DNA from 2 places in the Lottiidibacillus patelloidae genome. Region 1 is predicted to be linked to the other one. Evidence: predicted binding sites of a transcription regulator. Region 1 holds the regulator's gene; the other holds the start of a gene.
The links. Region 1 encodes CtsR, which represses protease genes until heat stress. Its sites were predicted from a motif close to ATGGTCAATAAAGGTCAAACA; they were not measured.
Positions count from the first base shown of each region.

Region 2: the regulator CtsR is predicted to act here: its motif matches at 12,370-12,390, upstream of clpP (ATP-dependent Clp endopeptidase proteolytic subunit ClpP).

Region 1 covers NZ_NPIA01000010.1:18-16,789, forward strand. The annotation lists partial or broken rRNA gene CIB95_RS14495 (23S ribosomal RNA) at 1-82, shown strand, start outside; rRNA gene rrf (5S ribosomal RNA) at 152-268, shown strand; gene CIB95_RS14505 (CtsR family transcriptional regulator) at 516-980, shown strand; gene CIB95_RS14510 (UvrB/UvrC motif-containing protein) at 1,009-1,545, shown strand; gene CIB95_RS14515 (protein arginine kinase) at 1,548-2,615, shown strand; gene clpC (ATP-dependent protease ATP-binding subunit ClpC) at 2,629-5,073, shown strand; gene radA (DNA repair protein RadA) at 5,263-6,636, shown strand; gene disA (DNA integrity scanning diadenylate cyclase DisA) at 6,639-7,709, shown strand; gene CIB95_RS14535 (PIN/TRAM domain-containing protein) at 7,877-8,947, shown strand; gene ispD (2-C-methyl-D-erythritol 4-phosphate cytidylyltransferase) at 8,981-9,667, shown strand; gene ispF (2-C-methyl-D-erythritol 2,4-cyclodiphosphate synthase) at 9,669-10,145, shown strand; gene gltX (glutamate--tRNA ligase) at 10,206-11,660, shown strand; T-box leader at 11,715-11,924, shown strand; gene epsC (serine O-acetyltransferase EpsC) at 11,980-12,621, shown strand; gene cysS (cysteine--tRNA ligase) at 12,635-14,035, shown strand; gene CIB95_RS14565 (Mini-ribonuclease 3) at 14,035-14,448, shown strand; gene rlmB (23S rRNA (guanosine(2251)-2'-O)-methyltransferase RlmB) at 14,454-15,197, shown strand; gene CIB95_RS14575 (NYN domain-containing protein) at 15,201-15,710, shown strand; gene sigH (RNA polymerase sporulation sigma factor SigH) at 15,781-16,437, shown strand; gene rpmG (50S ribosomal protein L33) at 16,512-16,661, shown strand; gene secE (preprotein translocase subunit SecE) at 16,704-16,772, shown strand, end outside.
Region 2 covers NZ_NPIA01000009.1:65,092-81,863, forward strand. The annotation lists gene rnr (ribonuclease R) at 1-230, opposite strand, end outside; gene CIB95_RS14405 (alpha/beta hydrolase) at 265-1,014, opposite strand; gene secG (preprotein translocase subunit SecG) at 1,194-1,424, opposite strand; gene eno (phosphopyruvate hydratase) at 1,536-2,828, opposite strand; gene gpmI (2,3-bisphosphoglycerate-independent phosphoglycerate mutase) at 2,845-4,383, opposite strand; gene tpiA (triose-phosphate isomerase) at 4,376-5,137, opposite strand; gene CIB95_RS14430 (phosphoglycerate kinase) at 5,162-6,346, opposite strand; gene gap (type I glyceraldehyde-3-phosphate dehydrogenase) at 6,432-7,439, opposite strand; gene CIB95_RS14440 (sugar-binding transcriptional regulator) at 7,469-8,488, opposite strand; gene CIB95_RS14445 (glutaredoxin family protein) at 8,633-8,866, opposite strand; gene rpoN (RNA polymerase factor sigma-54) at 8,879-10,165, opposite strand; tRNA gene CIB95_RS14455 (tRNA-Arg) at 10,321-10,399, shown strand; gene CIB95_RS16260 (DUF5667 domain-containing protein) at 10,828-12,138, opposite strand; gene clpP (ATP-dependent Clp endopeptidase proteolytic subunit ClpP) at 12,445-13,029, shown strand; gene CIB95_RS14470 (HPr family phosphocarrier protein) at 13,082-13,339, opposite strand; gene whiA (DNA-binding protein WhiA) at 13,355-14,305, opposite strand; gene CIB95_RS14480 (gluconeogenesis factor YvcK family protein) at 14,328-15,281, opposite strand; gene rapZ (RNase adapter RapZ) at 15,282-16,157, opposite strand; gene CIB95_RS14490 (8-oxo-dGTP diphosphatase) at 16,195-16,665, opposite strand.

The DNA of each region.
Region 1 (16,772 bases):
GATGATGAGGTTGATAGGTCTGGTGTGGAAGCGTGGTAACACGTGAAGCTGACAGATACTAATCGATCGAGGACTTAACCAAATTTTTAAATGTGTGTGATTGTCGTTATCTAGTTTTGAAGGAACGATGTTCCTTTAATTTAATAACTTGTCTGGTAATGATGGCGAAGAGGCCACACCCGTTCCCATACCGAACACGGAAGTTAAGCTCTTCAGCGCCGATGGTAGTTGGGGGCTGTCCCCCTGTGAGAGTAGGACGTTGCCAGGCAATATAAAAAGAAGTTGGATGATATCCAACTTCTTTTTTATTTGTCTATTTCTTTAAAACTGAATGAAATGCTATTTTTTTGTTAATAATTTTATTTGTGGTAAACAAAGTTCATTTAAATACATATGTCATTATTAAGGTGAAAGATTAAAAAATATTTAAGCAATATTCTTGAAAGACTTTTGCATGCCTCGTATAATAGTCTTAAGGTCAAAGATAGTCAAAGTCAAAAGTAGGGGAGGGCCGAATGCGAAATATATCTGATGTTATTGAAGAATATTTAAAAAGTGTTATAAAAAAAAGTGATAGTAGTGTAGTTGAAATAAAAAGAAATGAAATAGCCGATAGGTTTCAATGTGTCCCCTCACAAATAAATTATGTTATTAACACTCGATTTACTATTGAAAAAGGCTATTTAGTAGAAAGTAAACGCGGAGGCGGAGGTTTTATTCGCATCAGTAAAGTAGAAGCAAATAATCAAGCTGATTTACTTGATGACTTGTATCGCATGATTGATAACCGTGTTTCTCAAACTACTTCAGATCACTTTATCATTCGTCTGTTAGAAGAAAGTGTTATTACAAAACGGGAAGCCCAAATAATGCTGAGTGTTTTACACCGAAACGTGCTTAGTGTTGAACTTCCACTTCGTGATGAATTAAGAGCAAAAATGCTAAGAGCTATGGTAATGAGCTTAAGATATAAAATATAGGATCAATATTGTAAGGGAGAGGTTTTTGATGCAATGTCAGGAATGTCATGAACGACCTGCAACTTTACACTTTACAAAAGAGGTTAATGGCGTAAAAACAGAAACACATTTATGTGAATACTGCGCAAAGAAATCAGAAGAGTTTTCAGGGTATGCAAATAACTTTTCAATTCATGATTTACTATCAGGGCTATTAAACTTTGAACAAATGAACATTGCAAATAATTCGAAGAGCTTCGAAAAAAAACAGCAATTAATGTGCACTACATGTGGGATGACATATGCTACTTTCTCTAAAGTAGGGAGATTTGGTTGTGCAAATTGTTATAGAGAATTTGAATCGAAGTTAACACCACTTTTAAAGAGAGTTCACAGTGGAAACACCTTACATGCGGGAAAAATTCCAAAGAGACTTGGGGAAAAGCTAATTTTCCGTAAAGAGATACAAAAGTTAAGGGATGAAATGCAAGCATATATTTCAAAAGAAGAATTTGAAAAAGCCGCTGAAATGAGAGATCGAATCCGTAGTTTAGAAAAACAGTTTGGCGACACTGGGGAGGAATAAAGATGTCTATTGAGCAATTTATGAAAAGCACAATTAGTCCGTGGATGAAGGAATCCGGACCTGATAATGATATTGTGCTAAGTAGTAGAGTTCGCTTAGCTAGAAATTTAAGTAACTATCCCTTTCCTATTATTGCATCAGAAAAACAAGAAGAAGAAATATTACAGGTAATAGAGAATAAAATAGAAAATAGTATGTATGAAGGAATCGGAACTATTTCTCTTCATAAATTAGCAAATATGGAACGAATAGAAAAAAATGTGTTAGTAGAGAAACATTTAATAAGCCCAAATTTAGCTAATGAATCAAAACATGGCGCAGTTTTGCTTAGTAAAAATGAAGCAGTCAGTATCATGTTAAATGAAGAGGATCACATTCGAATTCAATGCTTATTTTCCGGCTTGAGATTAAGTGAAGCACTTACATTAGCTAGTGGTATAGATGATTGGTTAGAGGAGAAGTTAGATTATGCCTTTGACGATAAAAAAGGATATTTAACTAGTTGTCCAACAAATGTTGGAACTGGTTTAAGAGCTTCTGTCATGATGCACTTACCAGCATTAGTTCTAACTAATCAAATGAATCGTCTAATTCCAGCTGTCAGTCAATTAGGTTTAGTAGTTAGAGGGATGTATGGAGAAGGCAGTGAAGCGTTAGGGAATATTTTTCAAATCTCTAATCAAATTACATTAGGCAAAACGGAGGAAGATATTGTCGAAGACCTCCGGAGTGTAGTTATGCAACTAATTCAACAAGAACGTACAGCGAGGGAAAAGTTGCTTAAAACATCTAAAGTGGGGTTGGAGGATAGAGTTTATCGTTCTTTCGGTCTACTTTCCCACAGTCGACTAATATCATATAAAGAAGCAGCAAAATGTCTATCTGATGTACGACTAGGAATTGATTTAAATTTAATTTCTAATATGTCAGCAAATATATTAAATGAATTAATGATTGTATCACAACCGAATTTACTTCAAGCATATGCTGGTGAAGGACTAGAACCAGAGAAAAGAGATATTCTACGAGCAAAAATCATTCGCGAAAGAATGAAATTAGAGAAGGAATAAGGAGGAAATACAAATGATGTTTGGACGATTTACAGAAAGAGCACAAAAAGTTCTAGCTTTAGCACAAGAAGAGGCTCATCGATTAGGACATCATAATATAGGAACTGAACATATTTTGTTAGGATTAATCCGAGAAGGTGAAGGGATTGCTGCCAAGGCTTTATTAGCATTGGAACTTGGTCCTGAAAAGATTCAAGAAGAAGTAGAGGGACTCATTGGAAAAAGTGAAACGAAACAGCAAACGATTCACTATACTCCGAGAGCCAAAAAAGTAATTGAACTGTCTATGGACGAAGCTCGCAAACTAGGCCACTCATATGTAGGAACAGAACATATTCTACTTGGTCTTATTCGAGAAGGTGAAGGGGTTGCAGCTCGAGTATTAAATAATTTAGGGGTAAGTCTAAATAAAGCGCGTCAGCAAGTATTGCAACTGTTAGGAAGTAGTGAAAATACATCATCTAGCAACCAAAGTAGAAGGTCATCAACTGCAAACACACCTACTTTAGATGGTTTAGCAAGAGACTTAACAGAAATTGCAAAAGAAGGAACATTAGATCCGGTTATCGGACGTGGTAAGGAAATTCAACGTGTAATAGAAGTTTTAAGTAGAAGAACGAAGAACAATCCGGTTTTAATTGGAGAACCAGGTGTTGGTAAAACTGCCATTGCTGAAGGTTTAGCTCAGCAAATCGTTCAAAATGAAGTTCCAGAAACGTTAAGAGACAAGCGAGTTATGACACTAGATATGGGAACAGTCGTTGCTGGCACAAAATACCGTGGTGAATTTGAAGACCGTTTAAAAAAGGTAATGGACGAAATTCGCCAAGCTGGAAACATTATTTTATTTATTGACGAATTACACACATTAATCGGTGCTGGTGGTGCAGAAGGTGCAATTGATGCTTCTAATATTTTAAAACCTTCTCTTGCTAGAGGTGAGCTACAATGCATTGGTGCAACAACACTGGATGAGTACAGAAAGTATATTGAAAAAGATGCTGCTTTAGAAAGACGTTTCCAACCGATTACAGTCGACGAACCAAACTTAGAGGAATCGGAGCTTATTTTACGTGGGTTACGTGATCGTTATGAGGCACACCATAGAGTAACGATAACAGACGAAGCAATTAAAGCCGCGGTGAAGCTTTCAGACCGATATATTTCAGATCGATTCTTACCAGATAAAGCAATAGATTTAATTGATGAGGCTGCTTCAAAGGTACGATTACGCTCATATACTGTTCCGCCTAACTTAAAAGAGTTAGAGCAAAAGTTAGAGGAAGTAAAAAAAGAGAAGGATGCTTCAGTTCAAAGCCAAGAGTTTGAAAAGGCTGCATCATTAAGAGATTCTGAGCAGCGTTTAAGAGAAGAATTAGATCAAACGAAAAAGGCATGGAAAGAGCGACAAGGTCAAGAAAATACAGAAGTTACTACCGAGGATATTGCTATTGTTGTCGCAAACTGGACGGGAATTCCGGTTTCTAAACTAGCCGAAGGAGAAACAGAAAGATTATTACGAATGGAAGAAATTCTTCACAATCGTGTCATTGGGCAAGAAGAAGCCGTAAAATCCATTTCGAAGGCTATTAGACGAGCGAGAGCAGGATTAAAAGATCCTAAACGTCCAATTGGATCGTTCATCTTCCTTGGACCAACTGGAGTCGGTAAAACGGAGCTAGCGAGAGCAGTTGCGGAAACTATGTTTGGTGATGAGGATGCAATTATACGCATAGACATGTCCGAGTATATGGAGAAACACGCAACTTCACGTTTAGTTGGATCACCTCCAGGGTATGTAGGTCATGAAGAGGGTGGACAATTAACGGAAAAAGTTCGCCGCAAACCTTATTCTGTTGTCTTACTTGATGAGATTGAAAAGGCTCACCCGGAAGTATTTAATATTTTATTACAAGTATTAGAGGATGGAAGGTTAACTGACTCAAAAGGACGTACAGTCGACTTTAGAAATACAGTTGTCATAATGACATCAAATGTAGGGGCAAGCACATTAAAGAAAAACAAATATTTAGGATTCACGATTGAAAGTGATGATCAAAAGTACAAAGATATGAAAGGTAAGGTCATGGAGGAATTAAAACGTACATTCCGCCCTGAATTCTTAAACCGAATTGATGAGACTATTGTGTTCCATTCATTAGAAAAAGAACATATAAATAAAATTGTTTCATTAATGGGTGTTGAGTTAATTAAACGACTTCTAGATCAAGAGATTGAACTTGAGCTTTCAGAAGAAGCGAAGGAAAAGATCGCTGATGTTGGCTATGATCCAGAGTATGGAGCTCGCCCACTACGTCGTGCCCTTCAAAGAGAAGTAGAAGATCGACTATCTGAAGAATTGCTTAGAGGAACAATTAAAAAAGGTGAAAAAATTACAATTGACTTTATTAATGATGAATTTAAAGTAATTAATAAAAGTAGAACAGTTAAAAAATAAAAAGATATAAAACCGAAAGCGATTAGCTTTCGGTTTTATTTTACATTTATATAACCGTCATTTGACCATGATATCAGTAACTTTACATAAGGTTTGGTTAACTCAAGAGCAAGTTTTCTATATATATCCATGAATATATTTAAATTGGGCTATAATAAAATAAGAGTATAGATATAGAGGAGAGAGAGAATGGCAAAAAAGAAAACGAAGTTTATGTGCCAAGAGTGTGGTTATGAAACACCGAAATGGTTAGGTAAATGTCCTGGGTGTGGAGCGTGGAACTCGTTCGTCGAGGAATTTGTAATTACTGGGAAAGCGCAATCAAGATCTTTTGCTTCAAGCAGCTCAGGCCCTAACAAGCCAGAATCTATAAAGAATGTTGCTAGAGGGCAAGAAGCTCGTATTCCAACTAGTATGAAAGAGTTCAATCGTGTACTTGGTGGAGGAATTGTACCGGGTTCACTAATTTTAATTGGTGGAGACCCTGGAATTGGTAAATCAACTTTATTGTTACAAACGTCTTCTGGTTTAGCTAGAAGTGGACAAAAAGTCCTTTATGTAACAGGTGAGGAATCATTAAAACAAATTAAATTACGAGCGGATCGCTTTAATATTGATGATGAAGATTTACACGTTTATGCAGAAACAAATTTAGATTTTATTGAACAAGCAATTGATCAAACAAACCCCGCAGTAGTCATTCTTGATTCCATTCAGACCGTTTTTAAAGAAGAAGTAACGAGTGCTCCAGGGAGTGTGTCGCAAGTAAGAGAATCAACAGGTCAGATGATGCGAATTGCAAAATCGAAAGGAATCGCTATTTTTATTGTCGGTCACGTTACAAAAGAAGGTGCAATTGCTGGTCCGCGAATGTTAGAGCATATGGTAGATGCGGTACTTTACTTTGAAGGAGAGCGTCATCATAGCTATCGAATTTTAAGAGGTGTAAAAAACCGTTTTGGCTCAACGAACGAGATAGGTATATTTGAAATGAAAGAGGAAGGTTTGACTGAGGTGGCAAATCCTTCAGAAATCTTCTTAGAAGAGCGTTCCAGAGGTGTAGCGGGATCAACTGTCGTAGCTTCTATGGAAGGTACAAGAACAGTACTAGTTGAAATACAAGCCCTAGTTTCCCCAACCAGTTTTGGAAACCCTCGTAGAATGGCAACAGGGTTAGATCATAATCGGGTTTCATTATTGATGGCAGTTTTGGACAAACGAGTCGGAATGCTCTTACAAAACCAAGATGCCTATTTAAAGGTAACTGGTGGAGTAAAGCTGGATGAACCAGCAATAGATTTAGCTGTTGCAGTTAGTATTGCCTCAAGTTTCCGTGATGATGAAACGAGACCAACAGATGTAATTATAGGAGAAGTAGGTTTAACAGGGGAAGTCCGTAGAGTGTCGCGAATCGATCAGCGAGTGAATGAATGCGTCAAGCTAGGATTTAAGCGTGCAATTATTCCGAAGAAAAATATTGGAGGATGGACAATTCCTGATGGGATAGAAGTAGTTGGTGTTTCAACTGTTCAGGAGGCATTAGAATATGCGTTAGGAGGATAAAGATGGGTCATAATCAAATTGGGAAAAGAAGTGAAATTTTGCAATTTGTCGCACCTGGAACTGAACTGCGGTCAGGGCTTGATAATATATTACGGGCAAAGACAGGTGGGTTAATTGTAGTTGGTTATAACGAAAATATGACGGAAGTAGTTGACGGTGGCTTTTCAATTAACTGCAGTTATTCCCCTGCCCAACTTTATGAACTTGCAAAAATGGATGGAGCTCTAATATTAAGTGAGTGTGGCAAGCGAATTCTATATGCAAATACACAACTTATTCCCGACCCATCAACTCCTTCTACTGAGACAGGTATGAGACACCGAACAGCGGAGCGTTTTGCAAAACAGACCGGTAATTTGGTCATTGCGATTTCCCAACGGCGCAATGTAATCACCCTTTATAAAGGGTCTTTTCGCTATGCGTTAAAAGAGATTGGAGTCATTTTAACGAAAGCAAACCAAGCGATCCAAACACTTGAGAAGTATAAAAATGTTTTAGACCAAAGCGTTACCAATTTAGGTGCTTTAGAGTTTGAACAGCTAGTAACGTATCATGAGGTTACACAAGTTATTCACCGAGTAGAGATGGTGCTAAGGATTAAAAGAGAAATTTTAAACTATATAAATGAATTAGGGACAGAAGGACGCCTTATTAGTATGCAAATGAAAGAGTTATTAGCTGATGTTGAACATGAGGCTATATTATTAATTAAAGATTACACAAAGGAATTAGAGGAAGATCCATACGAAGTTATAAGTAAGTTACAATCTCTTTCGAGTGAAGAGCTTCTAGAAGATCAAACAATTATGAAGTTATTAGGATATCCATCAACAGCCATCCTGGAAGAAGCACCTTTAACCCCAAGAGGCTATCGAGTATTAAACAAAATCCCGAGGTTGCCAGCTTTAATAATAGAAAACGTTATTCAAAAGTACCAAAATATTAACAAAATTATCGAAGCTTCTATTGAAGAATTAGATGAAGTAAATGGTGTAGGTGAAATTCGAGCAAAAAAAATTAAGGAAGGTATTCAGCGTATTAGAGAACAACTAATTATTGATCGGCACTTATAAAATGTTGTTGACACGCCAAATGTTAATTTGGTAAAATTTAGAGTTTTCTAATTTGAAAAAAAGTCCTTGTTATGCTAATCTGACGATAATAAATCAAGAAATTTTTTCCTCTATACTAAGGTTAATCCTGCAAGATTATGTGAATAATGAAAAGAGGAGGTGAACGCATGGTTAAGCGAATCGTGCACTTATTCTTTATGATTATTGGAGCAATGCTAGGATTTTTATTTATTCCCGAGATCATTAGGTTATTAAATATTGGTGATGTGAAATGGCTAACCAATGCATATGCTAGTGCAGTCTTAGGAGCTATTATTTTATTTTTCGTTACGTTTTTCTTTGTAGATTATGTTGTTGGTTTAATCAGATGGATAGAAGAAAAAGTAGTAAAAGCACCTGTAACTGATGTGTTATTAGGCACACTTGGCTTAATATTTGGTTTAATAGTTGCCTTTTTAATTCAATTACCTTTAAGTATTATTGAGGATATAGCAATTGTGAATACAGTTGTTCCAAGCTTTCTATCGATATTACTAGGTTATTTAGGTTTTCAAATTGGTTATAAAAAGCGTGATGAACTTATTCAATTGTTTAGTAAAGGTGTAAAAGATAAAGTTGAAGTAGACGCTGGCAAGCTAAAAATATTAGACACTAGCGTTATTATTGATGGTCGTGTTGCTGACATTTGTCAAACAGGATTCTTAGAAGGTACGATTGTTATCCCTCGTTTTGTGCTAGAAGAACTTCAGCATATAGCGGATTCATCCGACGTATTAAAGAGAAATCGTGGTCGAAGAGGATTAGATATATTAAATAGAATTCAAAAGGAATTGGAAATGAACGTTGAAATCTATGAAGGTGATTTTGATGACATTTCTGAAGTTGATAGTAAATTAGTTAAATTGGCGAAGTTGGTTTCAGGTATTGTAGTAACGAATGATTTCAATTTAAATAAAGTTTGTGAATTACAAGGGGTGTCCGTACTTAATATTAATGACTTGGCAAATGCAGTAAAGCCTGTTGTTTTACCAGGTGAAGAATTAAACATCCAAGTTATTAAGGACGGGAAAGAGCAAAATCAAGGGATTGCGTATCTAGATGATGGTACGATGATCGTCATCGAAGAAGGGCGTAACTATATAGGAAAAGAAATTGAAGTGTTAGTAACGAGCGTCCTACAAACATCCGCTGGACGAATGATTTTTGCAAAACCTAAATTATTAGAAAAAGCATTATAACAATTGCATGTTATGTTTGGAAGGACGATCAAATTGGAATATCAAGTAATCGTTCCTGCAGCGGGGCAAGGAAAGCGAATGCAAGCAGGTAAAAATAAACAGTTTCTTTTATTAGAAAATAAGCCAGTACTCATTCATACATTAAGTATTTTTGAAGAAGATGAACATTGTAAAGGAATCATTGTTGTTGCAAACAAAGCGGAAATTAATGAGATGGAATCGTTATTTTCACGCTATAAATTAGCAAAGATAAAGGCTGTTATTGAAGGTGGAAGTGAACGTCAACATAGTGTATATAATGGCCTTAAAGCTTTGCCGAATGATAACAGTATTGTTTTTGTACATGACGGAGCTCGTCCTTTCGTCACAAAGGAATCATTCTTAAAATTAACACGAAAAGCAAGCGAAGTTGGAGCGGCAGTTTTAGCTGTGCAGGTAAAAGATACGATTAAAAAAGTAACTGATAGCAAAGTAACGGAAACGGTAGACCGTTCAAGCTTGTGGGCAATTCAAACCCCGCAAGCTTTTCGTATTTCGTTATTAAAAGAGGCTCATGAATATGCTAAAAAAGAAGCGTACATAGGAACAGATGATGCCAGTCTCGTAGAAAAGATCGGACGAGAGGTCGCAATCGTTGAAGGTGACTATAAAAATATTAAGCTGACAACGCCAGACGACCTTTTATATGCAAATATGATACTAGAAGAGAGGAAGAAATAGCGTGATAAAAATTGGACAAGGTTTCGATGTACATGAATTGGTAAAAGGGCGACCGTTAATTATTGGTGGGATTGAGATTCCTCATGAAAAAGGACTATTAGGCCACTCTGATGCAGATGTTTTATTACATACAATTGCTGATGCTTGTTTAGGTGCGATTGGTGAAGGGGATATTGGGAAACATTTTCCTGATACAGATGAAGCTTTTAAAGATGCAGATTCAAAATTGCTATTAAAACATGTATGGAAGATGGTAGAAGAAAGAGGCTACAAGCTCGGGAATGTAGATTGTACAATTATGGCACAAAAACCTAAGATGGCACCTCACATTATGAGTATGCGTGAAAAAATTGCGGAACTACTAAATGCATCAATCCAGCAAGTAAATGTAAAAGCTACTACGACCGAAAAACTCGGTTTTACAGGGAGAGAAGAAGGGATTGCTTCTCAAGCGGTCGTTTTGATAACAAAAGCTTGACCAGTCTAGTAATGATGGCGATAATAGAGGACAGAAAACGTAAAATGGAAGGTGTTAAAGGTGGAAAATAACATTCGAGTAAGATACGCACCAAGTCCAACTGGACATTTACATATAGGGAATGCTCGTACAGCATTATTTAATTACTTATTTGCGAAAAACCAAGGCGGAAAGTTAATAATCCGTATTGAAGATACAGATTTAAAGCGAAACGTTGCAGGCGGCGAAGAAAGCCAACTGAAATACTTGCAATGGTTAGGAATTGAATGGGACGAAAGTATCGATAAAGATGGTGGATATGGACCATACCGCCAAACAGAAAGAATCGATATTTATAAAAAATATTATGAAGATTTACTTGACCGTGGCTTAGCATATCGCTGTTATTGTACAGAAGCAGAATTAGAAGCGCATCGTGAAGAGCAAATGGCTCAAGGATTAATGCCGACATATAGTGGGAAATGTTGTGATCTATCTGAAGATGAGAAGACTTCTTTTGAAGCGGAAGGTCGCATACCGAGTATTCGCTTTAAAGTTCCACAAAATAAAACGTACACATTCAATGATGTAGTTAAAGGAGAAGTGTCGTTTGAATCTAACGGAATAGGTGATTGGGTAATCGTTAAAAAAGACGGAATACCTACTTATAATTTTGCTGTAGCTGTGGATGATCATGAAATGGCCATTTCTCACGTATTACGCGGAGATGACCATATTACAAATACGCCGAAGCAATTAATGATTTATGAAGCATTAAATTGGGAAGCGCCTGTATTTGGACATATGACGTTAATTGTAAATGAACAGCATAAAAAACTTAGCAAGCGTGATGAGTCGATTATCCAGTTTATTGAACAATACGACCAACTTGGCTATTTGCCAGAAGCACTATTTAACTTTATTGCCTTATTAGGGTGGTCTCCAGAAGGAGAAGAAGAAAAGTTTTCTCGTGAAGAATTCATTTCTATTTTTAATACAGACAGATTATCGAAATCGCCAGCTGTATTTAACACACAAAAGCTAACGTGGTTAAATAACCAATATATGAAGTCACTTTCGGAAGAACGTTTAGTTAATATTGCATTACCACATCTAATAAAAGCAGGGCGCCTTCCAGAAAGCTTAGATGAAAAGCAAAAGCATTGGGCAAAAGAATTAATTGTACTTCATCAAGAAAAGTTACATTATGGAGCGGAAATCGTCGAGTTAACAGATTTGTTTTTCCGTACAGATCTTGATTATAATGAAGAAGCAAAAGAAGTATTAAGTGGTGAACAAGTCCCAGAGGTACTTCGTGCATTTTTAGAAAATGTAAAGCAGTTAGAGGAATTTACAGCACAAGATATTAAAGGTGCGATTAAAGCTGTGCAAAAATCAACAGGTCATAAAGGAAAGAATTTATTTATGCCTGTCCGTGTTGCAACGACAGGGCAAGTTCATGGACCTGATTTACCACAAGCGATTCATTTATTAGGAAAAGATGTTATTATTAGCCGATTGGAACAATTACTTTAAACTTTAGGCGCAGGATTAACATATTAATTAGAATATAATATAGTATAAGAACATAGGAAAACGTTGATGAGGAGAAGTAAAAGTCAGTTATCTTTATAGAGAGAACCACCTTGGCTGGAAGTGGTTTAGGAAGCGGCTTTGAAATGCACCTCGGAGTCTTTTATTGAACGTTAGTAAATAAAAGCGGTACTCTACCGTTATCAGAGTAAAGCGAGAGGAAATATTCCTCTAAGCAGAGTGGGACCGCGCAAAAGCGTCTCTGTGTTTAACGACACAGAGGCGTATTTTTTATTTAAATAACTAAAAAGGAGGGCCTTGCATGTTTAAGTCATTTCGCGAAGATTTAGAGGTTATTTTTGATCAAGACCCCGCAGCTAGAAGTTATGTTGAAGTGATTCTTACTTATTCTGGACTTCATGCAATATGGATGCACCGAATTGCCCACTTTTTATGGCGAAAAAAATTCTTTTTTATTTCTCGGGTAATATCGCAAGTTAGTCGGTTTTTCACTGGCATCGAAATTCACCCCGGGGCAACAATCGGAAATCGATTTTTTATTGACCATGGAATGGGTGTTGTTATTGGTGAAACATGTGAAATAGGTGATAATGTGACAATTTTTCAAGGTGTTACATTAGGCGGAACTGGTAAAGAAAAAGGAAAGCGTCATCCGACGATTGAAGATAATGCATTAATTGCCTCTGGTGCCAAAGTTTTAGGTGCTATTACAATAGGGAAAAATTCAAAAATTGGTGCAGGTTCAGTTGTTTTGCAAAACGTACCGCAAAACTCTACGGTCGTTGGCATACCTGGAAGAGTCGTCATTCAAGATGGAAAAAAGGTAAAGCGTGATTTAAACCATCGTGACTTGCCAGATCCAGTAGCAGATCGCTTCCAAAAACTTGAGCAAGAAATAGCAAGCTTAAAAGCCCAATTGATAAAAGAAAAAGTGAAAAGGTGAGGAGTGAGTGAGAATGGCAATTAAAATATTTAATTCATTAACACGAGAAAAAGAAATGTTTCAGCCGCTAGAAGAAGGTAAGGTGAAAATGTATGTATGTGGTCCAACAGTTTATAACTACATCCATATTGGCAACGCTCGTCCTGCAATCGTATTTGATACAGTTCGTAGATATTTAGAATATCGTGGTTATGAAGTAAACTTTGTTTCAAACTTTACAGATGTTGATGACAAGTTAATTAAAGCTGCAAACCAATTAGGGGAAGATGTTAATGACATCGCCGAGCGTTTCATTGATGCATATCATGAAGATGTTTCAGCATTAGGAGTAGAACGAGCTAATGTCCACCCGCGAGTAACGGAAAACATGAGTGAAATAATTGCGTTTATTGAACAATTAATCGAAAAAGGGTATGCGTATGAGTCAGAAGGAGATGTTTACTTTAAAACGAAAAAGTTTGAAGAATACGGAAAGCTTTCACAGCAGTCTATTGATGACTTACGCTTAGGTTCAAGGATAGATATCGGAGAGAAAAAGCAGGATCCTTTAGATTTTGCGCTTTGGAAAACGGCAAAAAGTAATGAAATTTCATGGGAAAGTCCGTGGGGTGATGGACGACCTGGTTGGCATATTGAGTGTTCTGCATTAGCAAAGAAGTATTTAGGGGAAACAATTGATATTCATGCTGGTGGGCAAGATTTAAAGTTCCCACACCATGAAAATGAAATTGCTCAATCAGAAGCTTTATCAGGGAAAACAATGGCTAACTATTGGATGCACAACGGTTATATTAATATAAATAATGAAAAGATGTCTAAGTCTTTAGGGAACTTCGTATTAGTGCATGACATTATTAAGAAACAAGATCCTGAAGTGATTCGTTTTCTAATCTTATCTGTTCATTATCGTCATCCAATTAACTTTAACGATGAGCTTTTTGAAAGTGCGACAAACGGACTAGAAAGAATAAAAAACGCCGTTATTAACTTACAGCACCGCAAAGAAAATACAGCCAACTTAGCTGAAGAAAGTGGGCAATGGTTGGAAAAGCTAAACGCGCATAAAGAAACATTCATGAAAGAGATGGATGATGACTTTAACACTGCTAATGCAATATCTGTCTTATTTGAATTGTCAAAAGATGCAAACATCTATTTGCAAGAAAAAAATGTATCAATAAATACAATTGAAGCATTTATCTCGTTATTTAACGAAATAGCAACTGTGTTAGGAATTAAAATATCGAGTGAAGTGGAATTACTAGACGAAGAAATTGAAAGATTGCTGGAAGATCGTATTCAAGCGAGAAAAGATCGTAATTTTGCTCTTGCTGACCAAATTAGAGATACTCTTACGGAAAAAGGCATCTTGCTTGAGGATACACCGCAAGGCACTCGTTGGAGAAGAAAGTAATGGCAAATAATCAAGCAAATAACATCGATTATAAGCTCCTTAATGGTTTAACGCTAGCATACATGGGCGATGCTGTTTTAGAGCAATATGTTCGTGAACACTTAATAGCTAAAGGTCAAGTGAAGCCGAGAGAGTTACACCGAATTGCTACAAATTATGTTAGTGCTAAGGCGCAGTCATATATAGTTATGGAGCTATTTGAATTGAATTATTTTGATGAAGAAGAATTAGCTATTGTGAAAAGGGGGAGGAATGCTAAATCTGCTACCTCTCCTAAAAATACAAAGATTCAAGACTATCGAAATAGCACGGGATTTGAAGCAATTATCGGTTACTTGCATTTGTTAGGAAGAGATGAGCGGCTGCAAGAGCTTTTAGAAAAAACAATTGAATTAATCGACGGAAAGGAGTGACCATAATGGAAGAATGGATTGCTGGAAAAAATCCTGTGCTGGAAGCTTTGCGAGCAGGAAGAGAAATAAATAAAATATGGATTGCAGAAAGTGCGCAAAAAAACGCTATGAAGCCAGTCATAGCCTTAGCGAAAGAAAGTGGAATAATTGTTCAATTTGTACCAAGAAAAAAGATTGATGGAGTAGCGAAAACAGATGTTCACCAAGGTGTTGTTGCCTCAATAGCAGCTTATAAATATGCTGAGATTGAAGACATTTTTCGCTTAGCTGAAAAACGAGAAGAACAACCATTCATGATTATTCTAGATGAATTGGAGGACCCTCATAACTTAGGTTCTATATTAAGAACAGCAGATGCAACCGGTGCCCATGGTGTTATTATACCGAAACGTAGAGCGGTAGGCTTAACCGCTACAGTTGCCAAGGCTTCAACTGGTGCTATCGAATATATTCCTGTTGCTAGAGTGACAAACTTATCACGAACAATTGAGGACTTAAAAGCAAAAGGTGTGTGGGTTGCCGGCACAGATGCAAGTGCGAAACAAGACTACCGAGAGATGGAAGCGGACATGCCGTTAGCTTTAGTAATAGGAAGTGAAGGAAAAGGAATGTCGCGCATCATTAAGGAGAAATGTGATTTCTTATTAACTCTACCAATGCTAGGTAAAGTTACGTCATTAAATGCTTCGGTTGCAGCTAGCTTGCTTATGTATGAAGTACTTCGAAAACGTATGCCGATTAAGAGGTAATGGATGGATATTCTTATCGTTGATGGCTATAACGTAATTGGTGCTTCATCGAGTTGGAATGCTTTAAAAGAGTCAGATCTTGCAGCAGCCAGAGACGACTTAATTGCGAAGCTAGCAAATTACCAAGGCTATAAAGGAGTCAAAGTTATAGTAGTATTTGATGCGCATCTAGTTCCTGGAGTCGAGAAAAAAATGACACAAAACAAGGTTGAAGTTCTTTATACGAAAGAGAACGAAACAGCCGATGAATGTATAGAAAAGTTAGCTATGTCTTTAAAGAATAAACGAACCCAAGTATCCGTTGCGACATCCGACTTTACTGAGCAGTGGGCAATATTCGGACAAGGCGCATTACGACTTTCTGCTAGAGAATTACTCCAAGAATTTAAAATGATTGAAAATAATATAACAAAGGCGTTAGAAAATAAAAAAAGTAAAAAAGCGAAAGTAAAAATTCAATTATCTTCAGAAATAGCAGAAATTTTCGAAAAATGGCGAAGAGGTAGCCGATGAGTTGTTGACGCTACTTGAAACGGTACTGTATAATATTTCTATATGTAGTTATGCTGCCGGTTTCGGGGGGATCGTAGTGAATGAATACCTCAATGGTACAGCTAGAGAAGACTTTGAAGCAATAGAGGATGAACAACTAGTTATTTTCGTACGTGACGGGAATAGCTCGGCACTGGAATATTTAATAAATAAATATAAAAATTTCGTGCGAGCAAAAGCTAGGTCATACTTCCTTATTGGAGCTGATCGTGAAGATATCGTTCAGGAAGGTATGATTGGGTTATATAAAGCTATTCGTGATTTTAAAGGGGACAAGCTGTCTTCATTTAAAGCATTTGCGGAACTTTGTATTACTAGACAGATAATTACGGCAATCAAAACAGCGACAAGACAAAAGCATATTCCATTGAACTCTTACGTTTCCTTGGACAAGCCTATTTATGATGAGGAGTCTGAGCGTACGCTTTTGGACATTATATCTGGTTCGAAAGTGATGGACCCAGAAGACTTAGTGATTAATCAAGAAGAATTTGATGATATCGAAGTGAAAATGGGCGAGCTTTTAAGTGATTTGGAAAGAAAAGTTTTAATGCTGTATTTAGATGGCCGTACCTATCAAGAAATATCAGTTGATTTGAATAGACATGTCAAATCTATTGATAATGCCTTACAACGCGTCAAGCGTAAGCTAGAAAGGTATTTGGAATTGCGAGAAATCAGTTTGTAAAAGGCTCACATTGACATTTTCTTTATCATTTGATAAATTTTTAAAGTCATGTGTATTTAAAGAAGGTGTTTATGATGAGTCAAAAAATAACTTTGGCATGCAACATTTGTAATAGTCGTAATTACTCGACGCCAACAAATGAAAATGCACGTCAAGACAGATTAGAAATAAAGAAATTTTGCAAGAGCTGTAATGCACATACGATCCACCGAGAAACAAAATAGATAACCGCCTTGCAAGCAGGGGAAATCTTAGGGGGAATTAAGATGAATTTCTTTCGTAATGTAGTAAAAGAAATGAAAAAAGTTAGTTGGCCAACACGTAAAGAACTAGTT
Region 2 (16,772 bases), on a different contig from region 1:
CCGATTACTCTCCCACGCATTAAACTCATTTTTTCTGGTAATCCATAGCGGTTGTTTCTTGTACGAACGATATATCCTTGTTCTTCCATATGTACAAGTGTTTGTACGAAATCTTTAAATTCATGTGAGCCTTCTATCCCAAATGCTTCCTCAAGCTCTTGTACAGTTAGGGGCTTATATGTTTCTTCTTTCATGAATTTTATTAATTGTTGAATTCTTTCATTTTCCATCTATAATCTTCCCTCCTTACTAATTATCAAATCACTATTTTGTCCAATCTAAGCTTTCTAAGAATGAGTAAACATCTTCATGTAATTGCTCTTTTTCTTTACCTAATGTAATGACATGTGGAGATTGTTCATACCACTTTAAATCCTTTTTCACGCTTTCAATGTTTTTATAAATAAAACTTGCGTCATCAGGATTAATCATTTCATCATGTGTAGATTGAACGACAAAAGTCGGACCATAAATTAAATCAATTGAATTACGGACTTCTTTTAGAAGATTTGCCAGTAAATGTAACGTTCTCAATGGCGTTTCTTTAAAATGTTTCAATTCTTCATTTATTTGTTCCGAGCTTTTCTTTTCACGAGATTTATATTCTCTTGCATATTCCGTTACTCCATTTTGCATTTTTTCGATATCTAGGTTCATTGGGGCACACATCGGCACAATACCTTTTATAGGTACAGTGTATCCTAATTTCAAGGAAAATACCCCTCCAAGAGATAGGCCGACTACAGCTATTTCCTCATATCCCAACGACTTTAAATAGTCATACCCAGCCATGACATCTTGCCAATAATCATCAGGTCCTGTAGTAACTAATTGTTCTGGTGGCACACCATGCCCTTTATATTGTGGTGCATGACATGTATAACCTTTTTTTTGCAAAAATCTACCGAGCATACGAACATCAGCTGAACTACCTGTAAAACCATGTAAAAGTAACACCGCTCGATTTCCTTCTTCTGCCGAAAATGTAAATGGCTTAGGTGCAATAATTTTCATAGATGACATATACCTCTCTTTTAGCTAAATACGTTTATTTTATTAGTTTATGCAACTAATGCACACACTATCTATAATTTAAACTTTGCTATAATTACAAAATAGTAAAGGTAAAACTTTCCATATTATTTAACCAAAAGAAAAACAGCAAGAATAAATCTTGCTGTTTCTTTTACTGTTTACGCAAAATATGCGACAGCGATTGCAAATACAAAGAATAAGACAGCTAACACTGTTGTAACACGGGCAAATACCGCGTCAATTCCGCGAGCTTTCTTTTGTCCGAAAAGCTGTTCAGCTCCACCGGAAATTGCTCCAGATAGTCCAGCACTTTTTCCTGATTGCAATAAAACAATTGCGATAAGTGCAAGTGAATCAATAACTAAAAGCGTTGCAAATAATGTATACACTATGGCTCCTCCTTATGAAAAGAAACACTTTACGATAATACTAATTTACCATACCGTGCCATTCCTTACAAGATAAAAAATCCTCCGTAAGGGAAACGGAGGATTTTATTATTACTTAATATTGTAAAATGCACTCATTCCGCCATACTTGCTAGTAAGACCTAAGTAATCTTCAATACGTAATAATTGATTGTACTTAGCTACACGATCAGTACGTGAAGGAGCACCCGTTTTAATTTGGCCTGCATTTGTTGCAACAGCGATATCAGCAATCGTGCTATCTTCTGTTTCTCCACTACGGTGTGAAATTACCGCTGTATAGCCAGCACGTTTCGCCATTTCAATTGCATCGAATGTTTCCGTTAACGTACCAATTTGGTTTACTTTGATTAAGATAGAGTTTCCTACTCCGTTTTCGATACCTTCAGATAACTTCTTCGTATTCGTAACAAATAAGTCATCACCAACTAATTGTACTTTATCTCCGATACGTTCTGTTAGTAATTTGAAACCATCCCAATCATTTTCATCTAAACCATCTTCAATTGAGATAATTGGATATTTCGCGCAAAGCTGTTCATAGTAGTCAACCATCTCTTCAGAAGTGTAAACAACACCTTCACCTGAAAGGTGGTATTTTCCGTCTTCTTTATTAAATAGCTCAGAAGCTGCAACGTCCATTGCAAGTTTAACTTCTTCACCTGGTTTATAGCCAGCACCTTCGATGGCTTCCATAATTGTTTGAAGAGCCTCTTCATTTGATCCTAAGTTCGGCGCGAAACCACCTTCATCACCAACTGCAGTGTTATAGCCTTTATTCTTTAAGACTGCTTTTAAGCTATGGAAGATTTCAGTTCCCATACGAAGTGCTTCTTTAAAGTTTTCCGCACCTACAGGCATAACCATAAATTCTTGGATGTCTACATTGTTGTCTGCATGTTCCCCACCATTGATGATGTTCATCATTGGTACTGGAAGTGTTCTAGCATTAAAGCCACCTAAGTATTGATATAAAGGAATTTCTAAGTAATCAGCAGCAGCACGAGCAACAGCCATTGAAACACCTAAAATTGCATTGGCACCTAAGTTACCTTTGTTTTCTGTTCCATCAAGTTCAATCATCGCTTGGTCAATTGCAGCTTGATCAAAAACTTCATAGAAGTCTTCAATTTCAGGAGCAATCTTCTCATTTACGAAGTCAACCGCTTTAAGAACTCCTTTTCCTAAGTAACGAGACTTGTCGCCATCACGTAATTCTACCGCTTCATATTCTCCAGTAGAAGCACCGCTTGGAACTAATGCGCGCCCAAAAGCACCTGATTCTGTATAAACTTCAACTTCAACTGTTGGATTCCCGCGAGAATCTAATACTTCACGTGCATAAACATCTGTAATAATTGGCATAATTTCTTCTCTCCTTTTAATTTTCCTTAATTAATGAATTTCCTGTCATTTCCTTCGGTTTCTCTACTCCAAGTAAAGAAAGGACTGTTGGAGCTAAATCACCTAAAATACCATCTTCTCGTAAAGTGATACCTTTTTTAGTTACGATGACTGGTACTGGGTTAGTCGTATGCGCTGTCATCGGCTTATCGTCATCAGTAATGACTTGATCGGCATTACCGTGGTCAGCAGTGATGACGGCAATTCCACCTTTAGCTTCAAGAGCTGCCGTTATTTTTCCTAAACATTCATCGACAACTTCAACAGCTTTAATTGTCGGTTCTAGCATACCAGAGTGCCCAACCATATCAGGATTAGCAAAATTTAAAATTATTGCATCATGGTTATCGTTTTCAATTTCAAATAACAATTTATCTGTAAGTTCATAGGCGCTCATTTCAGGTTGCAAGTCGTATGTTGCAACTTTCGGCGAGTCAATTAAAATTCTTTCTTCGCCAGGGAAGGCATCTTCTCGACCACCACTAAAGAAAAATGTCACATGAGGATATTTTTCAGTTTCAGCAATACGTAGTTGCTTTAACCCGTTTTGTGAAAGAACTTCTCCTAAAGTATTATCTAAATTTATAGATTTAAACGCTACATATCCTTTTACCGTCTCACTAAAATGGGTCAAACAAACGAAATGTACATTTTGTGGGACGTTCTCGCCGCGATCAAATTCCCTAAAGTCTTCATTTGTAAAGACGCGAGAAATTTGGATTGCACGATCAGGACGGAAGTTAGCAAAGATAATTGCGTCGTTATCTTTAATTGTAGCAACTGGCTTATCACTATCATCTACAATAACTGACGGAAGAACGAATTCATCATAGATACCTTTATCATATGAATCTCTTACACATTCTGTAGCACTTTTGTATGTAAGTCCTTCTCCATGAACCATGGAATCATACGAACGCTTCACTCTATCCCATCGTTTATCACGGTCCATTGAATAATAACGTCCAGATATTGTAGCAATTTTCCCAATGCCTAGTTCATCCATTTTCTTTTCCAATTGATTAATGTACGTTTGTGCAGATTGTGGACCAACATCTCGACCGTCAAGAAAACCATGAATGAAAACATCTTTTAAGCCTTGGTCTTTCGCTAACTTTAAGAGAGCAAAGAGGTGGTTAATATGACTGTGAATACCGCCGTCCGATAACAACCCAAACAAATGTAACGCCGATTTTTTTTCTTTTGCTGCATTCATTGCTTCAATAAACGTCTCGTTGTCAAAAAAATCTCCATCACGAATCGATTTATTTACTTGCGTTAAACTTTGATAAACAATGCGGCCAGCTCCGATATTTAAATGACCAACTTCAGAATTCCCCATTTGCCCTTGAGGAAGGCCTACAGCTTCACCACACGCCGTTAATGTTTCGTGTGGATATTCATTCCATAGCTTATCGAAGTTCGGCTTTTTCGCTTGTGCGACAGCGTTGCCTTTTGTGTTTTCACGCAGAGCAAAGCCATCTAAAATAATTAGTGCAACTGGCTTCTTAGCCATGGTTTACCGCCTCCAACAATTGAAGGAAGGATTGTGCCTCAAGACTTGCGCCACCAACTAGTGCACCATCGATATTTGGCATAGCCATATATTCTTTAATGTTTGCAGGTTTTACACTGCCACCATATTGGATTCGTACCTTGTCAGCAACTTCTTGCGAGTATAAGCTTGCAACTTTTTCGCGAATTTCTCCGCATACGTGATCAGCATCTTCAGCTGTTGAAGACTTGCCAGTTCCAATCGCCCAAATTGGTTCATAAGCAATAATTGTTGTTGCAACTTGTTCTTCAGTTAACCCAGCAAGGGCTTGTTCCACTTGATTTGAAACTACTTCCGTCGTCTTGTTTTCTTCACGTTCTTCAAGTGTTTCACCTACACATGCAATTGGGTTAAGGTTGTATTTAAATGCTGCATGTACTTTTTTATTTACTGTTTCATCAGTTTCTGCAAACATTTCTCTTCGCTCAGAATGTCCAATAATAACATAAGGAATTTTGCAATCTTGTAAAGCTAGTGGACTAATTTCACCAGTAAATGCACCGCTTTCTTCGAAGTGCATCGTCTGAGCTCCAATTTTCAATTCACTGCCTTCAGCTTCCATCACAAGCGATGGTAAAAATAGCGCTGGCGCACAGATGACTGAATCTACTACTTCACTTTTAGGCATAAGTCCCTTCACTTCTTCTACAAATTTCTTAGACTCTCCTAATGTTTTATTCATTTTCCAGTTTCCCGCAATAATCGGTTTACGCAATTTTGTCACCTTCCTAATTCAAGCTTACTTATCATTTAGTGCTACTACACCTGGTAATTCTTTACCTTCCATAAACTCTAAGGAAGCCCCACCACCAGTTGAAATGTGATCCATTTTATCTGCAACATTGAATTTCTCAACTGCAGCGGCTGAATCTCCACCGCCAATTACTGTATATGTATTTGTAGCATTCGCTAATGCATTTGCAACAGACCTCGTACCATTAGCATAGTTACTCAGTTCAAACACGCCCATCGGTCCATTCCAAATAACTAATTTTGATTCTGCTATAACTTTTTCGTACGTTTCGATAGTCTTAGGTCCAATATCTAATCCCATATAGTCTGAAGGTATATTTTCGATATTAACAACTTTTATGTTTGCATCATTTGAGAACTCGTCAGCTGCAATAACATCTTCCGACATTAAAAGCTTAACCCCGTTTTCTTCTGCTTTCTTAATAAAACGTAAAGCTGTTTCAATTTTATCTTCTTCAAGCAATGAATTTCCGACTTCGTATCCACGTGCTTTTATAAATGTATAAGCTAAACCGCCACCAATAATTAAGTTATCTACTTTATCAAGCAAGTTATCGATAACGTCAATTTTATCTTTTACTTTTGCTCCACCGATAATAGCTGTAAACGGTCGGTCAGGAGTTGATAATGCACGACCTAGTACATCTAACTCTTTTTCCATTAAAAGTCCAGCTACCGCAGGGATATATTGTGCTATACCAGCAGTAGAAGCATGGGCACGATGAGCCGCACCGAATGCATCATTCACATAAATGTCAGCTAAGTCAGCAAATTGTTTCGCTAGTTCAAGATCATTTTTTTCTTCACCAGCATAAAAACGAACATTTTCTAACAGTAAGATTCCACCGTCAGACAATTGGCCAATGGCTTCATTTACTTCTGCGCCATAAGCTTCATCCGTTTTTAATACTTCCACATTTAACAATTGACTTAGTCGCTCGGCAACTGCATCTAAACGCAATTCTTCAACAACTTGTCCTTTCGGGCGACCTAAATGACTTGCTAAAATCACTTTTGCTCCACGTTCTGTTAAGTACTGAATTGTCGGCAATGCCGCTCGAATTCTCGTATCATCAGTAATGTTTCCATCTTTCATTGGAACATTAAAATCTACTCGACAAAATACCTTTTTCCCACTAACATCTACGTCACGAATCGTTTTCTTGCTCATTAAAAGGACCCCCTATCTAGTATGTAAACATGAAAGAGAGGAGAAAGGAATGTTTCCCTAGTCTCCCCATTATATTCCAAACTTATTATAACCCTTTTTGAGCAATAAAGTCGACTAAGTCAACTACTCGATGTGAGTATCCTGATTCATTGTCGTACCAAGATACAACTTTAACCATATTACCTTCCATTACTAATGTTGAAAGAGCATCAATCGTTGAAGAATATGGTGAACCATTGTAGTCACGAGATACTAATGGCTCATCACTATAAGCCATAATTCCTTTTAAGTTTCCTTCTGCCGCTTCTAGTAAAGCTGCATTTACTTCTTCTGCTGTAACATCTTGACCAACTTCAGCTACTAAATCAACAAGTGATACATTAGGTGTCGGTACACGCATTGCCATTCCATTTAATTTACCTTTAAGTTCAGGTAATACTAATGAAACTGCTTTAGCTGCACCCGTTGTAGTTGGGATAATGTTTTCTGCAGCAGCACGTGCACGGCGGTAATCTTTATGTGGTAAATCTAAAATTTGTTGATCATTTGTATATGCGTGAACAGTAGTCATCATTCCACGACGGATACCAAATTTATCATTTAATACTTTAGCAAATGGTGCTAAACAGTTTGTTGTACATGATGCATTAGATATCACATGATGGTTTGCTGCGTCATATTGCTCATGGTTAACACCCATAACAACTGTAATATCTTCATCACTAGCTGGTGCCGAGATAATTACTTTTTTCGCTCCTGCTTCTAAATGCTTTGCAGCATCTGCGCGTTTTGTGAAACGTCCTGTTGATTCTACAACAACATCTACACCTAAGTCTCCCCAACCTAATTGTGCTGGATCTCTTTCTGCTAAAACACGAATTTCTTTCCCATCAACTACTAACGTGTTTTCATTTACTGTTACATCTACTGGTAATGTACCGTGCACAGAATCATACTTTAATAAGTGTGCAAGCATATTAGCATCTGTTAAATCATTTACTGCCACAATTTCAATATTTTTATTCTTTAATGCTGCTCGTAATACATTTCTACCTATACGTCCAAAACCATTAATACCAACTTTAACTGTCATAACTAATTTCCTCCTATTTTTAAAAACATTTATTTTAAGGCTAATAATTGTGTAGCAACGCCTTCATCGATTACTAGTACATCCGTATATCCCATCTTTATGTAAGCCTGGATAGCTGCAACTTTAGAACTTCCACCAGCAACAGTAATGACTCTTTTTTCTTTTGTAAGATCATCCAACTGGATACCAAATGTATTAATTCGATGAATCACATCACCATTTCCATCAAAGTAGTAACCAAACGCCTCACCGACCGCATCTTGTTTTTCAAGAATTTCAATCGTTTCATCAGATGCTTTCCTTCTCTTCGCCATTTTTTTTGCATCACCAATTCCATGTATTATGATTGTTGATGATTGGATAAGGGAAAGTATTTCTTTCACATGTTTTTCTTTAATTAACATGTCATACGTTTCATCACTTACTTCGTCAGGAACGTGAAGTAAATGGTACTCACTTTCTGCACCGTTAGCCATTTGTGAACAAATCGTATTCGCTTCAAATTCGACTCGCTCTCCAAGACCACCTCGTGCAGGAACAAAAACCATTTTTCGATGTTTAGGATCAGGCTTCACCATTTTAGAGACATTACCTAGCGTTGTCCCACCAGTTACTGCAATAATGTTTTCTTCTTTTAAAGAACGCATTAACGCTTTAGCTGCAGCTTCGCCTAACTCTATTTTCACTTCATCGCTTTCGTCACAATCGCCTTCTACTATGTTGACTTCTTTTACGTTTAATTTGTCCTTTAACCTATTTTCTAACCCTATTATTCCCGTTTGTTCTTTAATAATTTGTTCAAATACATAAAGAACTTCTTTCCCTGTTTCTGTCATAGTCATTCCTGATGGCGCAATTTTAATTAACCCTTCATCTCTTAACATCTCTACATCTTTTCTTAAAATACGCTCTGTTATATCTAATTTTTGAGCTAAACTTCTTCTCCCAACAGGTTGCATTGAACGAATGTACTTTAGTAATTGATGTCTTCGATATAAAGTTCCGATATGCTCGGGTAATAATTTTTCTATTGCAGAGAATAATTTCATATAAAGCTCCTTTACAAAAAAGGGTTGGTCACTTTTTGTCCCATAGGTTAAATTATGTCCCATTTAACGCAAAAAAATACAACCTTTTGGCTACCTATATTGTAGCAAGGTTGTATAGAATATGCAATGAAATAGACTGAATTTTCACAGTAAGCGCTTTCTTAGCGTATTATATGAAATGATTCCACAATCGATTTCATCTTCACCAACTGCAATAACTGGTATCTTTATTTGATACTTCGCCAGCAGTTCGTCATCTTGATAAATGTCTATTACCTCTATTTGAAAAGGTTCCTCTAATTGTACTTTCTCGAGCAGCTTCAACCCCTTTTCACAAAGCGGGCAATTTTCTTTTGTGTAAAATGTTACTACTTTCATTACTTTGAACTCCTATCTTTCTTTTCTCATGGACGAAGATGATATGCCAAGTTGATTGCGATATTTAGAAATGGTTCTTCTAGAAATATCTAACCCTTCGAGCTTCATAACATCAACTATTTGTTGATCAGAAAGTGGGTTTTCCTTATTTTCTTCTGCTATCAACTTAATTAATTGCTTTTTAACAACAAACGAAGAACTATCTTTTCCTGACATGTTCTTTATTTTAGAAGTAAAAAATGTCTTTAATGGATATACTCCATGATTTGTTTGTACATATTTATTCTTAACAGCCCTACTTACTGTTGATTCATGGATTGAAATCACTTCTGATACTTCTTTCATTGTTAGAGGAACTAATATATTTGGGCTTTCTATAAAAAACGTCCTTTGTTTTTGAACAATTATTTCCATGACATTTTGAAGCGTAGTTTTCCGTTGCGAAATACTTCTAGCAAGCCAGCGATAATGCTGTAATTGTATTTTTATATAGTCGGAAGCTTCAGGGTGACTTGTTAAATCCATCTCATAATGCTGATTAACACTTATTTTGGGCAGTAGATGATCATTTAAAACAATAATTGGATCTTCTGAGTCAGCGATTACTTGAAAATCCGGAATAATATAATTAGGTTTTTCACCATAGCCACTCGCGGGGTTTGGATTTAATGTTTTAATAATAGCAAACGAATGTTTAACTTCTTCAACTGAAACAGCTAAGTCTTTAGCAATTTTATCCCAATTTTTCCTAGCTACATCTTCTAAATGATCTTTGACCATTATTTCCGCGATCGGGAATTTTCTATTTTTCCTTTTAAGTTGCAATAGGAGACATTGTTGCAAGTTTTCCGCACCTATTCCAGCTGGATCGAATTGCTGTAAAATTTCTAATGCTGCTTTTATTTTTTCTATCGGATACTTTAATGTTTCAGCGATTTCTGTAAGCGAATCAACAATATATCCTTTATCATTTAAACTCATAATTAAGTAGTTTATAATTTCTTTTTCTTCCAGTTTGACATTGAAGTCTATTAATTGTTGAAGCAAATAAGAACTTAATGTTAAATCTTCAGAATTAATGCCATCAATATTTTTATATTTCGACGTGCTAGTTACATACGTTTCGCTTATTGCTGACATCCGGGGTTCTTCAATATCTATTAGTGGATTATCCATGGCTTGTTCTTTAATAAATTGTGATAAGTCCATCGTAGAATATTGTAGTAACTCAATTGCTTGGCGTAATTGATTTGTTAACGCTAACGTTTGCCTTTGCGTTTGAAATAAACCAACTTTCATCTTTTTCACTCCCCCTATTATCATACACTATATAAGGATAGGAAGTAGAGTGGTTAATGATTGGAAAACTAAATCTTTACGATTCGTTTGACGAGACGAAAAACCTTGAAACTTAGGTCGGTAATAATTATAATAAATGAAGTCACTTAACATTTGCGCTCGTAGCTCAGTCGGATAGAGCGGTGGTTTCCGGTACCACGTCTGCCGGGGGTTCGAATCCCTCCGAGCGCGCCAATTACTTAGACTTAATAGGCTTTCCTAATGGAAAGCCTTTTTTATATTACTAGAAAAAAGGTGAACGGCGACTTTGAAGAGTGCTATAGTTAATCTCTTAGTTTTAATCATAAATTTATTATTTACTATTACGATTGGACTCTTTTTATTATGGAGTACATTATCTGTGTATACTTTGTTTTTCTGGTCGCTTATAGGAATTGTTAGTTCAATCTATTTTGCATTCTTCTTGAGAAGGTTTTCAAATTGGTCTGAATTTATGTATAAGATCCTATTACACGGCTGTTTCGTATTTTTTCTTTTATTTCTTTTAATCTTAATCCAAAATTTCACTTCATTTTTAAGCAACTTTTTTTGATTGAAATATAATAAATAAAAGCTCTGAGTTTTTTAACTCAGAGCTTTTTGTATTTATTATAATGATTAATTTATTCTTCTTCTTGTTCTTCTTCTTCTTCTTCGTCTTCTTCTTCATCATCTTCGTCTTCGTCTTCGTCTTCGTCTTCGTCTTCATCATCTTCATCGTCTTCTTCGTTATCGCTATCTTTTTTCTTTTTGTCTTTATTTTTGTTTTTGTCTTTATTTTTGTCTTTACCTTTTGCTTTTCCGTTATTTTCTTTTCTTTCTTCGCTATCTTCTACTTCTTCTTCTTCTTCTTCTGAACTATCGTCATCTTCTGATGAATCTTCTTTATTTTTATTTCGCTTTTCTTCTTTTTCTAGTGCTTTATTAGATTTTCTTTCTGCTTTCTTTTGTTCTTGCTCAAGCTTTTTAAGAAGCCACGCTTTTGCCTTAGCGTTATCTTCTTCAAGTTCCGTTAATTCTTCCATAAGCTCATCTTGTAACTCTTCTTTTTCTTCGTTAAATTTTTCTTCTAACTCTGCCATTTTTTCTTTGAATTCTTCTTCAGTTAAATCTCCAGCTTCATACTTAGCTTTTAGTTCAGCAATTTTATCCTCATACTTCTCATAAAGTTCTTCAGACTTTTCAACTGCTTTTTCTTCTAATTCAGCACGCTTTTCTTCTAAGTCTTCTGTTCTCTTCTCATATTGAGCTAAACGTTTCTCTACTTTTTTCATTGCTTTTTCAATATTCTTTGCAATTTCCTCTTTAGCTTTTTCACTTTGTACTGTTGCCATAACAGCTGTTAATGCTTCCATGTTTGTTGCAATTGCAACATCTATAACGTTTACATCATCATTTTCTTCTTCCGTTACAACTTCACCGTTCTCGTCAGTTGTTTCTTCTCCACTATTTTCTTCGGTCTCTTCAGTTAATGCCAATACTTCATCTTGTGCTTTTAACGCTTCATCAATTACTTCTTTCGCTAACTCTTCTTCGCCTTCTTTAATTAACTCTCTTGCTTCAGCAATACGTTCTGCTGCTATTTCTGCAAGTAATTTAGCTTTCTCCATATCATCAAATGTAAGAGCTACTTGAATGTTTTCAAAAACTTTGTCTAAGAAGTAAAATAAGTCCCCAGGTTTTAAACCACTATCCACATTTTCGTCTTCTGTTGTTTCTGTATCAGTCTCTGTTGTTGTTTCTGTATTCGTATCAGTCGTTGTTTCAACTGTAGTATCTTCATTTGTTTCTGTCGTTGTATCATTACTTTCCTCTGTCGTCGTTTGACCGTCTTCATTGCCATTTGCAAACGCTTGAGGGACACCACCAAATCCTGTTGATAACGCTAGTGCTAATGCTGTTGTAATTGAAATTTTCTTAATCTGCTTTTTCAATTTCTCTCACCCCATAATTTTTTTGTTTTTTTGCCTGTTACTTTATGTTTCGGAAATTATTCATTTTGTTTGGGGGTGGGAGTAAATTATTTTTACAAAAAGATAATTCATTGCGCTTTCATTGCATAACATAATATGTAGTTTAATTTTTTGGATACTAGGGAAAGATGTATAAAGTTTGAAGAAGGAAATAAAGGTAGATCAAAAGAATATACATAAAAACAGACATATAATTTGACCTATCTTGACCTTAAAAGGTATGATAAAAAATGAAAGTATTAGTATTTATGAGGAGGTTATATACACATGAACTTAATCCCTACGGTTATTGAACAAACAAGCCGCGGAGAACGTGCTTACGACATTTATTCTCGTCTATTAAAGGATCGCATCATTATGCTTGGAAGTGCAATTGACGATAATGTTGCGAACTCAATTGTTTCACAATTACTTTTCTTAGCAGCAGAAGATCCTGAAAAAGATATTAGCTTATATATTAATTCACCTGGTGGATCAATTACAGCAGGTATGGCAATATATGATACGATGCAATTTATTAAACCTAAAGTATCTACAATTTGTATCGGAATGGCTGCTTCAATGGGTGCATTCCTTCTTGCAGCTGGTGAGCCAGGAAAGCGAATGGCATTACCGAATAGCGAAGTAATGATTCACCAACCATTAGGTGGCGCGCAAGGTCAAGCTACAGAAATTGAAATTGCTGCAAAGCGTATTTTGTTCCTTCGTGAAAAGTTAAACCAAATTTTAGCTGATCGTACTGGTCAATCAATGGACATCATTCAAAAAGATACAGAACGCGATAACTTTATGACAGCTGAAAAAGCAAAAGAATACGGATTAATTGATGAAGTAATTTACCCATCAAAATAATGATTAAATAAAAAAAGTTCGAGAGCTACTTATTGCTCTCGAACTTTTTTGCTTATTTATTCTCATTTAAAAATGCTACTAATTGTTCTAAAGCTTGGTCTTGATCTTCACCATCTGCAGCAATTGTTACTTCTGTTCCTTTACTTACTGCAAGACTCATAATTCCCATAATACTTTTCGCATTCACTTTTTTACCATCTTTTTCTAATGTGATTTCTGCCCCAAAGCGATTTGCTTCTTGTACAAACATTGCAGCTGGGCGTGCTTGTAAACCTGTCTCTAATCCAACAATTGTTTTTTGTTCTACCATGTGTAACAACTCCTTTTAATATGGTTCTATTTTCTCACCTAAACGAATCTTTTCAGCAAGTTCATCGATTTTGCGTAGTCGGTGATTGATACCTGATTTACTTATTTTAGTTCCTGTAACCATTTCTCCAAGTTCCTTCAATGTAACATCCTGATGCTTGACTCGCAGCTCAGCGATTTCTCTTAAACGTTCAGGAAGAACTTCTAAGCCAACTTCTCTTTCAATAAAACGGATATTTTCCACTTGTCTTAAAGCAGCACCAATTGTCTTATTTAAATTAGCAGTTTCACAATTAACGAGTCGATTAACCGAGTTACGCATATCGCGGACTATTCGAACATCTTCAAAGCGTAGTAACGCTTGATGTGCTCCCATAACGTTTAAAAACTCAGTAATTTTTTCGCCCTCTTTTAAATATACAATGAATCCTTTTTTTCGTTCTAATGTTTTTGCATTTAACTCAAATGTGTTCATCAGTTCACAAAGTGCTTCATTGTGTTCTTTATATAAAGAGAAAATTTCTAAATGGTATGAAGACGTTTCCGGATTATTTACTGAACCACCAGCTAAAAATGCTCCTCGCAAATAAGATCTTCGACAACACTTTTTCTTTGTAAAGGAAGGTGATATTTTACGATTAAATATAAAGGTTTCATTCATTATTTCCAAGTTAGAAAGCATTTTTCTAGCGTCATTAGATATCCGAACAATATATACGTTATTTTTCTTCAAGCGCATTTTTTTACGAACTAATAACTCTACATGTATATCATACACTTTTTTTATTAAAGTATAAATCCTTCTAGCTATCGCGGCATTTTCAGTTGAAATATCAAGAACAATTTGCTGGTTACTAAAGGAAATAGAGCCATTCATCCGTATTAAAGCTGCCAGTTCGGCTTTAACGCAGCACTCTTTCACTTCTATATTTGTTAACTCTTTCTTTGTTTCTGAAGCGAAAGACATCTCCTCCACCTCCCTTATAATTTTATATTAAGGACAGTAGTATACTTGAAAGCTTTTTTGCATCATGACGGATTAATCCATCATGATAATGCATAATTTTATCACTAATAACTTCTACTGAAAATGATTTAAGTCTATTTTCATCATATGTTACAGCACGTTGACCCTTAGCACCATAAACATCAATTAATTCATGAGGAATATCTCCACTATTTACAATAATTGCATCAATGAAGTTTGAACCAAGATGATCTTGTAATGCTTGCAAATGGTCACTTGCTTTATAACCAATTGTTTCTCCAGCTTGAGTCATCACATTACATACATAAACTTTTTTTGCTTTTGCCTTCATAATTGTATCTGCAATTTTTGGCACTAGAAGACTAGGTAAAATACTTGTATATAAACTTCCTGGTCCAACGACAATTAGATCAGCATCATTTATTTCACGCAAGCTTTCTGGAAGTGCTTCAATTTTATTAGGCTTTAAAAATACTTTTTTTATTTTCTTTTCTACTAAAGGAATTTTAGATTCACCTTCAACAATTGTCCCATCGTCCATTTCTGCACATAAAACAACACGTTGATTGGCTGCCGGAAGCACTTTTCCACGTACATTCAGTACTTTACTTACTTCCTGTATTCCCGTAACGAAATCACCAGTAATGTTTGACATTGCAGCTAATAATAAATTCCCTAATGAGTGCCCTACTAGACCTTCACCACTTTTAAAGCGGTGTTGGAAAAGCTCTTCAACTAGAGGTTCAACTTCTGATAATGCTGCTATGACATTTCTAATATCTCCTGGTGGCGGAATTTTCAACTCTTCTCGTAGGCGTCCTGAACTACCTCCGTCATCAGCTACTGTTACAATTGCAGTAATATCAACTGGTAATCGCTTTAAGCCCCTAAGTAAAACTGATAATCCCGTTCCCCCACCGAAGACAACAACTTTAGGGTTTTTAAAGTTTTCCATTTACTCTTTCAACCCTTTTTCATGATCACGGTGGGCAATTTCCGTATGATATTCATTTCCAAAATGTTTGTAGATGACTTCAGCTAGAGTAACGGAGCGGTGCTTCCCTCCTGTACACCCAATCGCAATGACGACATTACTCTTCCCTTCACGTTGGTATTGCGGTAGGACAAAGGCTAGAAAGTCGAGTAACTTATCAAGAAATTTTTGAGTCTCTTGCCAACGAAGTACATAGGAAGACACTTCTTCATTTAATCCTGTTAATGGACGTAAGTGCTCTATATAGTGTGGATTTGGTAAAAAACGAACATCAAATACAAGATCAGCATCTATCGGAATACCATGCTTGAATCCAAATGATAAAACGTTCACTGTAAATGGTGGTGCATCATCAATTTCCTTATAGTACTCAATAATTTTTTCTCTAAGCTGAATTGGCTTTAAGCTTGTTGTATCAATGATTCGATTAGCTTTACCTTTCAAATCTTCCATTAGTTCTCTTTCTAAGCGTATACCTTCTAATGGTGTTGATGCTAATGGATGTGAGCGGCGTGTTTCTTTATAACGGCTTACTAGCTTTTCATCTTTTGCATCTAAAAACATAATTTGCGGTGTCATTCGCTCGTTTAATGAAAGTTCACTTAACACTTGGAATAACGAATCAAAAAACTCTCTGCCACGAAGGTCCATTACAAGTGCAACCTTATTCATCGATTGGCCAGATTCGCCGACTAATTGGACGAATTTTGGTAAAAGCGACGGCGGCATGTTATCAATACAAAAGTATCCTAAATCTTCAAAACTTTGGATAGCTACCGTTTTACCCGCACCTGACATTCCTGTAATAATGACAATTTGAATATCGTTTGTTTCCATTTCTCCATCTCCCCCATTGCCAATTAATTCTATCTATTTATGAAGTTGGATCTAATCGATAACTAAGTAGTTTAAAGTCAGATGTATACGTGAAATTACCGTAAATAATTCCTGTTCCTTTAAGTACATAATCAATTATATGATAATCTCCTGGAGCCATAGGTAAATCTTTAATATCTTCAATCGAATGCCAAGAAATTTTCCCTTCCGATGACTCACTTAGATTTTCTCCATCATGGTCTTCAGCCAAAAATGTGAACATCATCCATTCAGAAATGAATTCATCATTATCTTTTATAGTAAAGGTGAACACACCTTTTAATTGTGGATTTTTCAAATATATCCCTGTTTCTTCGCGATATTCTCTAATAACAGTATCACGAACCGACTCACCAGTTTCCATTTTCCCTCCAGGGGCAACGTACCAACCACGGCGAGGTTTTTGTAACATCAAAACTTCGTTTCCTTTTTTCAATACACAATTCGTAACTCTTTGCACGTTCTTCACCTCTTCTTATAAAGTATACTATTATTTCCAACCATAGAAAAGAAGGAAAGGCTGAAGCTTTCGTTTAGCGACGTATGAACTGGAGCATCTTGAATGAGATAAAGGAA